Regions from separate parts of the Pseudoalteromonas sp. A757 genome, predicted to be linked through region 1. Evidence: predicted binding sites of a transcription regulator. Region 1 holds the regulator's gene; the other holds the start of a gene.
What was found. Region 1 encodes ArgR, which controls arginine synthesis, uptake and breakdown. Its sites were predicted from a motif close to ANTGAATANNTATTCANT; they were not measured.

Region 1 (7,467 bases):
GTAAAACGCTGGGTATTATCGGTTATGGTCACATCGGCACCCAGCTCGGCATTATGGCTGAGAATATCGGTATGAACGTCGAGTTTTATGACATCGAAGATAAGTTAACGCTCGGCAATGCCACGCAGTTACACACGCTTACGCAACTGCTGCAAAGAGCGGACGTAGTCAGTTTACATGTACCAGAGACGCCACAGACCAAAAATCTTATTGGCATGGCTGAAATTGAAGTGATGAAGCAAGGCGCAATCCTAATTAACGCATCACGTGGAACGGTTGTTGATATCGACGCCTTAGCTGAAGCATTAGCGGCTAAGAAACTTTCCGGCGCTGCTATCGATGTATTCCCCGTTGAGCCAAAATCTAATCATGAAGAATTCGTCTCACCACTACGCGAGTTTGATAATGTTCTGCTAACCCCACACGTTGGTGGTTCTACCCAAGAAGCACAAGAAAACATCGGTGTGGAAGTCGCGGGTAAGTTGGCGAAGTATTCAGATAACGGTTCAACAGTCACGGCTGTTAACTTCCCAGAGGTTTCTCTACCTGAATTATCAAACCGAAGTCGTTTATTGCACGTACACGTAAACCGCCCAGGCGTATTAACGCAAATCAACCAAGCGTTCGCTCAGCACGGTATCAATATTGCGGCGCAATACCTACAAACGGATGAATCTATTGGTTACGTGGTTATCGACGTCGATAGTGACCACTCTGAAGTGGCGTTGAAAGAGTTAAGTGCGGTTGAAGGCACTATCAGAGCACGTATTCTTCACTAAGAAGAATCAAGCATAAAAAAACCAGTCACTGTGAAGCGACTGGTTTTTTTGTATCAATTTGGCTTACGCCATGAAATCAACACCTTCTTTGATGTCTTTTTCAAGTGTCGCTAGCATGTCGTCTTTTGCTTTTTGCTCAAACGCGCTTAGCTCACCGTAAGGAAGTAACTTCTCTACACCGTTTTTACCAAGGATGACTGGCTGTGCAAAGAATGTTGCGTCGCCTGTGTTACCTTCAACGTATGCGTACTCAAGTACTTCTTCACCTTGTAAGCCTTTCACTAGTGAGAAGCAGAAACGTGCTGCTGCTGCACCCATTGAAAGTGTAGCTGAACCGCCACCCGCTTTAGCTTCAACCACTTCAGTACCCGCGTTTTGGATACGAGTTGTTAGTGAAGCAACTTCTTCGTCAGTGAACTCAACACCTTCAACTTGAGAAAGTAGAGGTAGAATTGTAGTACCTGAGTGACCACCAATTACTGGGATCTTAACTTCAGCAACGTCTAGACCTTTAAGCTCTGCGATAAAAGTTTCAGCGCGGATAACGTCAAGCGTTGTTACACCGAATACGCGAGCTGGATCATAAGTACCTGCTTTTTTGAACACTTCAGCAACGATTGGTACCGTGCCATTTACTGGGTTTGTGATGATACCAACAAGTGCTTTAGGGCAGTTTCTAACGATACCTTCAGCAAGTGTCTTGATGATACCTGCGTTAACGTTGAATAGGTCAGCACGGTCCATACCAGGCTTACGAGGCATACCAGCTGGGATAAGCACTACGTCAGCACCAGCAAGAGCTGGGTCTAGGTCGTCTTTACCATAACCCGCTACTTTTACCGCAGTTGGGATGTGAGATAAGTCAACTGCAACACCAGGTACAACAGGTGCAACGTCATAAAGCGCTAACTCAGAGCCAGCTGGAAGACCATTTTTAAGCAATAAAGATAGAGCTTGACCGATACCGCCAGCGGCACCTAATACAGCAACTTTCATTTGAATTCTCCATAATTTGAAGGTGGAATTGAGTGTGCAGTAAAGATAATGAAAAGCGCTGTTAAACACAAATTAATCACGGTTATTTTCGAGATTTTTTGACTAATGTCTTAAATAAAAGTGTAAAGATCGCGACACTTTGTCTATTTATGCTTTACGACTGTCATTTTGGTCGCGCAAATTTGGGAATCTTAGTGGTTTTGTGTAGAATTTAAAGATTAGCCGTAAAAGAAGACAGACTATGCAGCCGCAAGAAAAACAAGAAGCACTTATCAAAGCATTTAAAGCCATTTTAAAAGAAGAAAACTTTGGCTCTCAAGGCGAAATTGTTGATGCTCTAAAACAACAAGGGTTTGACAATGTCAGTCAGAGTAAAGTGTCGCGCATGCTGAGCAAGTTTGGTGCTGTACGTACACGCAATGCTAAGCAAGAAATGGTTTACTGTTTACCCGCAGAAATGAGCGTACCGACAGCAAAAAGTCCTTTGCGTCAGTTAGTCGTTGATATTATGCACAACGAAATGATGATTATAATTCGAACCAGCCCGGGGGCTGCACAATTAATTGCAAGATTACTTGACTCTTTAGGTACCGCAGATGGCGTATTAGGTACCATTGCTGGCGATGACACGATTTTCATTGCGCCTGCAAAAGTCTCTGAAATCGACATTACTTTAGACAAAGTAAAAACCCTGTTCGATAACGTTTAGTCTGTTATTTTTATTAGTGCTGACTCACAAGTTAGCACTTACTCTGGTACTTTCCTCTGAGCAATTACGCTTTCTCACTATTACAATAAACAGAATAAACTGCTTATCTTTACAGCAAAAAATGTTTGACATAATATGTCCGTGTGTGGCAACTTTAGAAACGCAAGGTGGGATTTTCTCATTACGCGTGGATAGTTTTTTAAGCTGATTGATTAGCTTCTATAGCTTATTTTCGGCGGCATTTAAGCTCATTGGATCTGCTCGCTATTCTCTTTACTCAATCATCTCACTATCCTATGATACGGAACGGGGATTCAATCGCTCTGACAAATTAGAGACACCTAATAACATTGATAGGCCCCCTACCGCAAAAAATGGAAATACAAGGAACTAAGGAACAGCAATGGAATTTTTAAATACTGCATTTACGTTTCCCACTGTTATTTTTTCAACACTACTACTGATTGTGCTGTTGTTCTGGTTAATTGCTTTACTTGGTTTTGCTGATATCGATATCTTAGAAGGCGATGTTGATATTGAAGCCGAAGGCGCAAGCTCTGGTTCTTTTTGGGAGGTCGCTTTTGGTGGTGTCCCAGTGAGTATTTCATTGAGTTTAATCATCGCGCTAGGCTGGATTACCAGTATTTATGTGCAACAGTTTTTTGCTTACCTGCTGGGTAATGGCATTTTTTACTACCTGATGGGCACGGTATTTATGCTTGCTAGCCTCATTGTTGCATTACCACTAACCGCCGTCATTGTAAGGCCACTACGACGCTTTTTCGAAAGCCAAGAAACCACATCAAAGCAAGCGCTGGTTGGGCTCGAATGCGTTATTGCAACATCAAGAGTTAACAACACGTTTGGTCAAGCCAGAGTATATATTCAAGGAACAGAGCAACTTATCGAAGTGCGCTCGGACGAAGAAAACACTTTCACACTAGGAGACAATGCCTTACTTATCGAACATGACCCCCTTACACATAGCTACACGATTGTGGCTAAACCTTGGTAATAGTACGGAAAATAACGGAATTTAGGAACGAGTTGGCATAGCTAGTACCAACTCAAACAACATAGCGCAACGCAGGAAAAAACATGGAATTTCTAAACAACCTCGGACCGGTGCTCGCAATCGTGGGCATATCCATCGTCATTATTTTTGCCATTCTACTTCTGATTGGAAAGTTCTACCGCAAGGTCGAACAGGGTCAGGCATTGATCATCAACAAGATGAAAAATGAGCCTGATGTCACAACAACGGGCGGCATTGTGCTACCCGTGATCCATAAAATGGAAGTCATGGATATTTCAACTAACCGCATGGTATTGGAGCGTCGTGAAAATAGCGGCCTGATCTGTAAAGACAATATCCGTGCTGACATCGCCATCACTTTTTACATTCGCGTAAACGAAAACAAAGAAGATATCCTACGCGTTGCGAAACAAGTTGGCTGTGCACGTGCCTCGGCACCAGAAACCTTACAAGCATTATTTGAGGCAAAATTCTCCGAAGCCTTGAAAACCGTTGGTAAGCGCATGAATTTTGAGGAGCTATTTACACATCGTAACGAGTTCCGAGATTCTATTAAAGAAGTGATTGGACAAGATTTATCTGGCTATACGTTAGAGGATGTCGCAATTGACTATCTTGAACAAACCTCAATCGACAAGTTAGATCCAAATAACATTCTTGATGCTGAAGGTATTCGCCGTATTACCGAAAAAACCTCACGCCAAAACGTGGAAACTAACCAGCTTAAATGCGATGAAAAAGCACAAATCGACAACCAAAACCAAGCAGCATTTGAAAAAGCCGCAGAAGTCGAGAGACAAAAAGAAGACGCTAGCGCAAGACAGCGCCGTGAAATCGAATCAGTGCGCGCTCGCGAAGCCGCAGAAGCTGAACGTGTTAAGCATGAAGAGCGCTTAAAAGCCGAAGAAGCACGCCTCAAAGCGGACGAAGCAATTGCAATTGCAGAACACAATAAACAGCGTGAAATCGATGTTGCAGAGCAAAATCGCCTTCGCTTACTCGGCATCGAAGAAGAAAAAGTCACACGCTCTCGCCAGATAGAAATTATTGAGCGCGAACGCGAAACCGAAATTTTACGTATCCAAAAAGCCAAAGCACTGGAAGTCGAGCAAAAAGAAATCGCCGATGTCCAACGCGAACGTGTTGCCGTAGAGAAAACCGTTGCTGAAGAACAGGAGCGTATCAAAGACGTACAATGTATTGCAGAAGCTGAACGAGAAAAGCAAGCGAAAATTATTCTTGCTCAAGCAGAAGCCGAAGAGGCGTTGGTTAAAGATATTGAAGCAGCTAAAGCCAAAGAACAAGCTGCTGAATTTAAAGCCCGAGAAATGGAAAAAATGGCTGCGGCGGAGCTGCGTATTGCGAACCAGACCGCTGAGTCGAAGAAAATTCTTGCAGAGGCTGCTCAGGTTGAGGCTGCCGCACCAGGTCTTGCTGAGGCTGATATCATCAAGGCTAAAGCCACTGCAAGTGCGATACAAGGCGAAACAGATGCCAAAGTGCTACAGCAAAAACTAGAAGCCGAAGCGCAAGGTAAACGTGATATTGGCCGTGCCGAGGCCGAAGTACAAGCAGCAATGGCTGAAGCAACTAAGAAGCAAAGTGAAGCCGAAGCACAAGGCAAACGTGAAATTGGTTTGGCAGAAGCTGAAGTACAAGCAGCAATGGCTGAGGCAATTGAAAAACAAGGTGAAGCAGAAGCTATCAACCTTGAGCGTAAGATGTCGGCAGAAGCTAAAGGCCTTACGGAGAAGCTGGAAGCACTTAATAAGATGGATAAAGACGCCCGTGAATACGAAGGCTTTACACTACAGCTAAACCAACAGAAAGAACTGACGCTTGCGAATATCGAAGCGAACAAGCAGGTTTCTGCAAGTCAGGCTGAAGTATTAGGTAAAGCGCTGAGCGGTGCAGATATCAACTTTATGGGCGGCGACGGCCAGTTCTTTAACCAGTTTATGAATGCCATCACAGTAGGCAAGTCAATTGACGGCTTAGTCGGCGAAAGTAAGACGGTACAAACCGTATTCAAAGATCACCTAAACGGTGAGCGTAATTTGATGGACGATCTAAAAGGGGTATTAGCTGGTGCTAATGCGTCGTCAGAAACGCTAAAAAACATCAACATGAGTAAGTTCTTCCAACAACTAAGTAATAGCTCAGATGCGGACAAACAGCAGCTACTCAAGTTACTTGGCGGCTCGTTAAATGGCAGTAAACAAAGCGAACCACTAGAGTAATTAACCTTGAGGAGTCAATCTTCTTGGCTCCTCTCCCCCATTTGCGACAGCGCACAATAGGAAAGTAAAGAATGACGGAAGCAACGCAACAAGCGCCAGAGCGAACGCTCGAACAAGACTCTTATCAACTGATTAAGCGCCGACTTGGTAACTTTGGTAATGATCTAAAAAGCCAAATAGATAAACTCAACCAACAGCGTGTTGACACTTTTGGAAGCACCGAGCTTAAAGTGAAAGGTCGAGCAAGAGTGCGTACTGAGCATAACTGTGTACCGCGCGATATCGTGCTGATCGGCGACAAGCTTATCTTTGCTTACAATGTGTTTATGGGGCTTAAACAAAATACCCAAGTCAGCGATGTATTCACCGTACAAAAGCTGCACTTGCAAGAAGACCACTACGAAATAGAACCTTATCCGCAAGAAACCAAATTCCTCACTGACCAACGTTTCTTACGGGACTTTGATGAACTATACACATATTACAAAGACACCCGGCTACAACATCTATTTGTTAAATCAAACAAGCTCTTTGCGCTATTTCAAATTGGCGAAAAGCTCTCCGATGTTCGTGTGTTCCGCTGGCAAATCGCCAAAGACGAAACCTTAGATTATATTGATAATCGAGGAGAGCGTGACATAGGTGAAGTGGAAAACTTTGACTTTGAATGGCAAAAAACCGACCGCGCCGATCACGTCGAAGGCCGTCACCCACATATTAATGTAAACGACAAAGTGTTTATTGAAGTATCGGGTGGCAAACTCACCGTAAAAATAGAAAACAATACCCAAAGCGGTGAAGGTATTTATCAAGAAGCCGTCGATGACGCCAGCCAATCACTTGCAGATTGTGATTTACGTTTTGCCGAAGTTGGCGAAATGGTGCTGTTAAAGTTACTTCCCTACCGAGAAAAACAGTGGCGTTATTTTATTTATAATTGCCGCACCCAGCAGGTATTGCGCCAAGATGCGCTGGGTGGTGCCTGTGTTCAATTACCTGAGAACCAAGGGATTATTTTTCCTGGTGGCTATTATTTACAATCGGGGCAAACACGCTATTTTGACGACCAACTGGACGATTTAGTTTTCCATCGCCAGATCAAATCACCCAACGGTGAAGATGTACTGTATATCTTCTACGAACCAAACGAGGGTCGTTACGCACTTTTCTCTTACAATATTATTGAGAAAAACCTGCAAAATCCTATCTATTGTCATGGCTATGGTATCTATGATGATGGCTTAGCGCTAACCTTTAAAGCAGAGCCTGAGCCTGAGCGCGTGCACCCTATTCAAATCTGGCAAAGCCCATTTTGTGGCAGCGAGTTTGCCGCACAAGCCCCTCGAGCAACCGGCTTATTTGGCCGGATAGGCAATCCGGATTTAGTACGTGCAATTTCTGATTTATACAGTGTGTTCAAAGCCATTAACGAACAAAGCCCCACGGTCTTTCATTATGAAGATTTAATTGCACTCACCCGCAGTATCTTAGACCGCTATCATTGGCTTGCCGAGGCGGACTTTGCGGATGTCACAGCAAAACTACATGAAATTTTTGAAACCTCGGAGCAGGTACTAGACGAATTTGAAAAGGTAAGCCAAATTGAGGCCGACGCTAGGCGCGCAGAAGCCGAAATCGAACAAGCCATGCAAGATGTGCTTCGCGAGGTAAGACCTGATAGCTTTAAAACAGCCGAGCAATTTGTCC
Region 2 (7,467 bases), 530 kb from region 1:
CAACTACGCGATCGTGTATTAGACGGCGTAGCGCTATATACCGCTTGCGGCATTGACCCAGATAAATCGTCACTATTTGTACAATCACAGGTTCCTGAGCATGCACAGCTAGGTTGGGTACTGAACTGTTATGCACAAATGGGTGAATTAAACCGCATGACGCAGTTTAAAGATAAGTCAGCAAAGCACGCCAATAACGTCAACGTTGGCTTATTCGCCTATCCGGTATTGCAAGCTGCGGATATTTTATTGTATCAAGCGGATCAGGTACCAGTTGGTGAAGACCAAAAACAGCACCTTGAGTTGACCCGAGACATCGCAACGCGCTTTAATAACCTGTATGGCGATGTCTTTAAGATCCCAGAACCTTATATTCCAGAGTTTGGCGCTCGTGTTATGAGTCTGCAAGATCCGAGCAAGAAGATGTCAAAATCAGACGAAAACCCAAATGGTTTTGTGATGCTGTTGGATGAACCTAAGAAGATAGAGAAAAAGCTGAAAAAAGCGGTAACGGATTCAGATGAGCAAGCACGGATTTACTTTGATCGTGTTGAAAAGCCAGGTGTGTCCAACTTACTGACGCTACTCAGTGTTGCAACTAAACGCTCAATTGAAGAGTTAGTGCCAGAGTACGAAGACAAAATGTACGGTCATTTGAAAAAAGACACTGCCGATGCGGTAGTGAATATGCTTGAGCCTATTCAAGCGCGCTTTAAAGAAATCCGTGAAGATCAAACTCTGCTGAACGAAATCATGAAAAAAGGCGCGGAAAAAGCAAGTATTCGTGCCGAGAAAACGCTTAAAGCTGTGTATGACGCCGTCGGTTTTATTCCACGCGGTTGATAAAAACACAAAGAAAAGACACCATTTATGGTGTCTTTTTGTATTAAAAGGGGCGATAGCCCCTTGGCTTAAAGCAGATACTAGATATAAGAAAACCTTCCTGTTGAGTTCGTGATAAAATAGATTTATAACGAAGATCTTTACCCCAGTGGCGAATAGGCTGCTTGGTTCTTTTAGTGGTACCTACATGCTGTTGATGATTGATAACTATGATTCCTTTACCTACAACCTAGTGCAGTATTTTCAGCACTTAGATGTGGATGTGCTGGTAAAGCGAAATGATGAAATCAGCGCCTCACAAATCAAGCAGCTTAATCCTAAATATGTTGTGTTATCTCCAGGTCCTTGTAGCCCTGATGAAGCTGGGATCTCGCTTGAAGTCGTAAAACGTCTACAGGGACAAATCCCTATTCTCGGCATTTGCCTAGGTCATCAAACTATCGCACAAGCTTTAGGTGGCAAAGTCATTCGAGCAAAACAAGTGATGCATGGTAAGACGTCTCAAGTGCACCATAACAACATAGGCGTATTTCAAGGCCTACCATCACCATACGAAGTATGCCGTTACCACTCTTTGGTTGTTGAGCAAAGTAGCTTACCAAATGCTCTAGCCGTAACGGCTTGGACACAGACACAAGAGGGGGAGCGTGATGAAATTATGGGGCTCTTGGCATCCGATAGAGCACTTGAAGGTGTGCAATTTCACCCAGAAGCTATCCTCACGGAACACGGCTTAGCATTACTTGATAACTTTATAAAACGCTTCTAAAGTTTAAACAAAACCAACAGGATTTCGCCTAAGTGTTATACATCCATATTTACTGCGCTTTTGCTGGTTAGACTGGTTTTTGATACATAACTTTTTGATTCTATTGTGCGCAATATCAAATCATAATATTGCTTTTACTGGTATAATGTTAGTCAGTAAGACGATTCTGTTGAGTGCTTAACTCAGTATTTTTCTTTTAGATAAGTAGCATGCATGACGCAAGAAAATAAGCAAATTAGAATGGCACAAGCGCTATCCGAGCGTGCCCATGACCTTCTTATCAGCCTCAACTTTGCGCAAAAGCAAATAGGCTATATCCACACGTTTGATATTAGCTACGGTGAGAATATCGCCCAGCGCACTATGCTAGAGGTGGAAATTGCTGCGGCTGCCAAACGACAAGAAAGTAGTACAAGTCATCACAAATATATTGCTAAAGCGAGTAAGCATCTACATTCCGTTATCGAAGAAGCTATCACAAAGCAGCTGCATGACCTTGATAATATCTATCATGAAGTGATTGGTATTCAAGACTCCGTTCCTGCGATCTTAGATATTCTTGCCGTGCGCTCAGCTTCGGTTGGGCGTTTAGAGCCTTTGGTCAATGACTTAAGTTGGTTGGGTCGTGAGCTGGTTTCGCTAGTCAACTTGCCACAATATCGCAAAAAAAACAGCAAAGGTACGTCTATTAAGGTCGACACGCCGGCATTAGCTTTAAGGTATTTAGGCCTTGAGAACTTGCAAATGGTCATCCCGACAATGGCGGTGAGACATTGGATGCCGCATGCTACAGAACCATTTGGTTTAATGAAGCGTAAATTACGCGAGCTGAGCATGAGCACGGCTATTGCGGCAAAAGAACTGGCGCCATTTTTTGGGGTAAAAGAGCAACATGCATTTACTTTGGGCATGTTACTGGAGCTTGGGAAAGTGGCCTTGATCCGTCTTTATTTACGGACCTTCGAAAAGGTATGGCAAGCCAAGGTACAAATAGCACGAGACAAAAAGCAAAAAGACCTACACACCGCATTAATGGAGTTATCTCCTGATCCGTTATTTTTACGTAACTTGTTGATTGAACACTCGGCAGAGATTTCACGTAAGTTAATTGAAAAAATGGAGTTACGTTATTTGCCCTTTAATGCCGTCATGGAAGAGTATGCGCAAACTTATCTACCTAATGCGCATAAAAACATTACCGACCCACTACCTTTGACGCAAGTGATGCAAAAAGCCTATGGCTACGGACAACTACTTGTTTTAAAAGATAGTCAGTTGATTGAAGACGATGAAGCGGAAATTTTGCTCAATCATTTGGAACTTACCGAGGAAATGCGTCAACAGCTGGCAAAATGTGCGTTCCATAACCTACAGTTGACGATTTTGTAAAAAAAATTGAAATTTTTTTTGCGACTATTCATTCAAAACCTAATCTTAAATGATCTGTGCAAGGCTGCACGGGGCTTGCTTTGCCCTAAATATCTGCCCTAGATAGTTATTCACTTGAGTTGAGAATATATGTTAAACCCTTGAATACTAAGGGCTGAGAACGTGGTATAAGTGAGACAAATAGCGCTTTTTCTGGAATAATGAGCGTATGAATTTTGTGCCATCAAGGGGCGGGTCAAAATACATAGCACCGAATTGGTGTGAATAAATATCCTATCAAGTGGCGGCTACACGCCGACCTCCAAAGGGAAATGACTCCTTGTTTGCACTTTCACTCACCAAATATGAGGAAATAAAATGACTATCAATCGTGAATTGTTTGACGACGTAATGGTACCTAACTACGCACCTTCAGCGGTAATTCCAGTGAAAGGTGAAGGTTCTCGAGTATGGGATCAGGAAGGTCGTGAGTACATCGACTTTGCTGGTGGTATCGCAGTTAACTGTCTAGGTCATTGTCACCCAGCTTTGGTGGGCGCGCTTAAAGAGCAAGGCGAAAAAATTTGGCACCTTTCTAATGTGATGACGAATGAGCCTGCACTACGTTTAGCGAAAAAGCTAACCGATGCGACGTTCGCAGAAAAAGTCTATTTTGCAAACTCAGGTGCAGAAGCGAACGAAGCGGCGCTTAAACTAGCACGCCGTTGGGCGCTTGATAAATTTGGTGCTGAAAAGTCACAAATTATCTCTTTCAACAAAGGTTTCCACGGCCGTACTTTCTTTACTGTGACCGTAGGTGGTCAAGCTGCATACTCTGATGGCTTTGGTCCAAAGCCGGGCGACATCGTTCATACAGACTATAACGATTTAGCTGCATTTGAAGCGCTTATCTCAGACAGCACTTGTGCCGTGATGATGGAGCCGCTACAAGGCGAAGGTGGTATCATTTCACCAACTGCTGAGTTTGTAAAAGGTGTTCGCGAGCTGTGTGACAAGCACAACGCGCTACTTATTTTTGATGAAGTGCAAACTGGTGTTGGCCGCACTGGTGACCTGTATGCTTACCAAGGTTTAAACGTAACGCCAGATATTTTAACAACGGCTAAAGCACTTGGCGGTGGTTTCCCTATCGGTGCGATGATCACAACAACTGAGATTGCAGCACACCTAAAAGTAGGTACTCACGGTTCTACCTATGGTGGTAACCCGCTGGCGTGTGCGGTTGCAGAAGCGGCATTTGACACAGTAAATACAACAGCAGTACTTGATGGCGTAAAAGCAAAAGAGCTGCTATTCCGTGAACTACTAAACGACATCAACGAAAAGTACAACGTATTCAAAGAAGTACGTGGTAAAGGTCTATTGCTTGGTGGTGTGGTCACTGAAAAGTACGAAGGCAAAGCAAAAGAATTCTTAGTTGAAGGTATCAAGCAGGGCGTGATGTCACTCGTTGCAGGCGCAAACGTAGTGCGTTTCACTCCGTCTCTTGTTATTCCAGAAGCTGACATCCGCGAAGGGATGGCACGATTCGAAAAAGCCGTTGCTGCGGTAGTTGCTAACAACGCTTAATACTGGTTGCAAGGTCACCTTTTGGTGGCCTTGTTGTTATCCACATTTTTGAGGAGTAAGCGGGCTCATGATGATCCTTCGCCCAATCCAAGAAAGCGATTATCCAGCGCTTTTAAACATTGCTCACGAATCAGGCCACGGTTTTACCTCTTTGCCTGTAAACGAAGAGCTATTACAGAAGAAGATTGCACGCTCTGTTGCTTCATTTGGCAAGCAAGCAGACAAGCCTTTTGATGAAGGTTATTTATTTGTATTAGAAGATACTGAAACAGGCGAGGTGGTTGGTACCAGCGGTATCGAAGCTGCGGTTGGTTTAGATGATGCGTTTTATCATTATCACCTAAGCAAAGTGATCCACTCTTCACGCACACTCGATGTTTATAAAGCAGTGGATATTTTAACGCTATGTAACGACTACACTGGCGCGACTGAATTATGCACCCTGTTTTTGAAAGATGGCTATCGCAAAGGCGCAAATGGCAAACTGTTGTCTCGCTCTCGCTTTATGTTCATTAATCAACATCGTGATCGTTTTGCTGAGACTGTTATCGCGGAAATGCGTGGTGTTTCTAACGAGCAAGGCGAAAGTCCGTTCTGGCAATGGCTTGAAGAGCACTTCTTCTCGATGGACTTCCCGACAGCGGATTATCTAACGGGGATCGGCCAAAAGGTCTTTATTGCTGAGTTAATGCCTAAGTATCCAATCTACGTAAATCTGCTTAGTAAAGAAGCACAAGCGGTGATTGGTGAAGTTCACGACAATACACGTCCTGCTATTGAGCTATTAAAGAGCGAAGGTTTCACATTTAATGGTTATGTTGATATCTTCGACGCGGGTCCAACGGTAGAAGCAAAAGTGGGGAATATCCGCACGGTTCGCAATAGTGAAACTCGTACTGTAAAAATAGGCGAAAGCAACGGTGGATTCCCTGTTATGGTCGCAAATGGTAAACTTGTTGATTATCGCGCAGCGGTAATCGAGTTAGCCCTGACTGATAGCAATGAAGTAACGCTTGCTCCACATGTTGCCGCGGCGCTAAAAGTTGAAGAAGGCGATCAAGTAAGCCTAGTAAAGATTTAAGATTGGGAACAGATTATGACAACACATGCAGCACAACTAATAAATGGTGAGTGGATTGCAGGACAAGGCGCAAGCTTTAGCTCTGTAAACCCAGCAAACAACGACGTTATTTGGAGCGCAAACGCAGCGACTGCTGAGCAAGTTGATGGCGCAGTAAAAGCGGCTCGTGAAGCTTTCTATTCATGGAGCGACATGAGTTTTGAAGCGCGTTTAGAAATTGTTAAGCGTTTCGCTGAAGTACTAAAAGAAAATAGTGAAGAGCTGGCCATCGCAATAGCTAAAGAAACGGGTAAGCCACTTTGGGAAACTCGTACAGAAGCGGGTGCTATGGTAGGTAAAATCGCGATTTCTGAGAAAGCCTATCAAGAGCGCACGGGCGTTGTTGAAAACCCAATGCCAGTTGGCCGAGCTGTGATCCGTCACAAGGCACACGGTGTAGTTGCTGTATTTGGTCCATATAACTTCCCTGGCCACTTACCAAATGGTCATATCGTACCTGCGCTACTTGCTGGTAACACGGTTGTCTTTAAGCCGTCTGAGCTTACACCTTATGTTGCTGAGCTAACGCTTAAATACTGGCAACAAGCAGGCCTTCCTGCTGGTGTTATTAACCTAGTTCAAGGCGAAGTTGAAACAGGTAAAGCACTTGCGTCACACGCGGGTATCGACGGCTTATTCTTTACTGGTTCTTCTCGTACGGGTCACTTGCTACATGAGCAATATGCAGGTCAACCAGGTAAGATCTTAGCGCTTGAAATGGGTGGCAATAACCCACTTATCGTAAAAGACGTAGCGGATACCAAAGCGGCAGTACACGACATTATTCAATCTGCGTTTATTTCAAGCGGTCAGCGTTGTACTTGTGCTCGTAAGCTATTTCTTCCTGTAGGTGAACAAGGTGATGCAATCCTTGAACAACTGATCAAAGCAACGAAAGCGATTAAAGTGGGTAACTTTGACGATGCAGATCAACCGTTCATGGGGTCAATGATTTCAAATGCAGCAGCTGCAGGCATGGTAAAAGCACAGCAACAGCTTGTTGAGTTAGGTGGTGAGTCGCTTATAGAGCTGACGCACACAGAAGGCACAGGCTTTGTGACGCCAGGTATCATCGAATGTACTAACATTGCAGACTTCCCTGATGAAGAACACTTTGGCCCGTTATTAAAAGTATTCCGCTACACAGACTTTGACGCTGCAATCGAAAAAGCGAATGAAACAAGCTTTGGCTTATCAGCAGGTCTGCTTGGCGACAACGAAGCGGATTACGATCGTTTCTTACGTCGTATTCGCGCAGGTATCGTAAACTGGAACCGCCCAATCACGGGTGCTTCAAGTGCTGCTCCGTTTGGTGGTATTGGTGCGTCAGGTAACCACCGTGCAAGCGCATACTACGCGGCAGATTACTGTGCATACCCAGTAGCATCCGTGGAACTAGAAAAGGTAACTTTACCTTCTAGCTTGAGCCCAGGTTTATCTTTGGATTAAAATATCAATATTGAGGTTTACTCAATAAAAATTGAAAAGAAAAGCAGCTTCGGCTGCTTTTTTGTGTCTAGTTGACTACAAAGGTAGCAATCGAAAAAACTTTCTGCTTAAATCAATAGGAGATGTCTTTGATAGGTTCGGGTGAGCAAAGTATGGTTTTAGATAAACAAGGGTACGATGATTTAGTCATGTATTTGACGCAAAACTTAGCCTTGTTTGAGAAGTCTGGGACGGTAGAACCAGGGGCTCCAACAGTCATGGAATTAATCGAAGATGTGATCGCCGAAAACGTTATTCGTATATGCGAGCAACACTCTGAGTTGTCTAC

Region 2: DRB05_RS22385 (aspartate aminotransferase family protein) is a predicted target of ArgR. The motif match lies at 3,261-3,278, and genes of this name have one in related genera.

What each region holds. Positions count from the first base shown of each region.
Region 1 is NZ_QNQN01000074.1:127,737-135,203, forward strand. It holds gene serA (phosphoglycerate dehydrogenase) at 1-779, shown strand, start outside; gene mdh (malate dehydrogenase) at 843-1,775, opposite strand; gene argR (transcriptional regulator ArgR) at 2,017-2,484, shown strand; gene DRB05_RS20145 (OB-fold-containig protein) at 2,888-3,499, shown strand; gene DRB05_RS20150 (hypothetical protein) at 3,583-5,760, shown strand; gene DRB05_RS20155 (DNA repair ATPase) at 5,832-7,467, shown strand, end outside.
Region 2 is NZ_QNQN01000074.1:653,856-661,322, reverse strand. It holds gene trpS (tryptophan--tRNA ligase) at 1-843, shown strand, start outside; gene DRB05_RS22395 (aminodeoxychorismate/anthranilate synthase component II) at 1,031-1,612, shown strand; gene DRB05_RS22390 (HDOD domain-containing protein) at 1,826-3,001, shown strand; gene DRB05_RS22385 (aspartate aminotransferase family protein) at 3,359-4,570, shown strand; gene astA (arginine N-succinyltransferase) at 4,638-5,651, shown strand; gene astD (succinylglutamate-semialdehyde dehydrogenase) at 5,667-7,139, shown strand; gene DRB05_RS22370 (DUF3802 family protein) at 7,292-7,467, shown strand, end outside.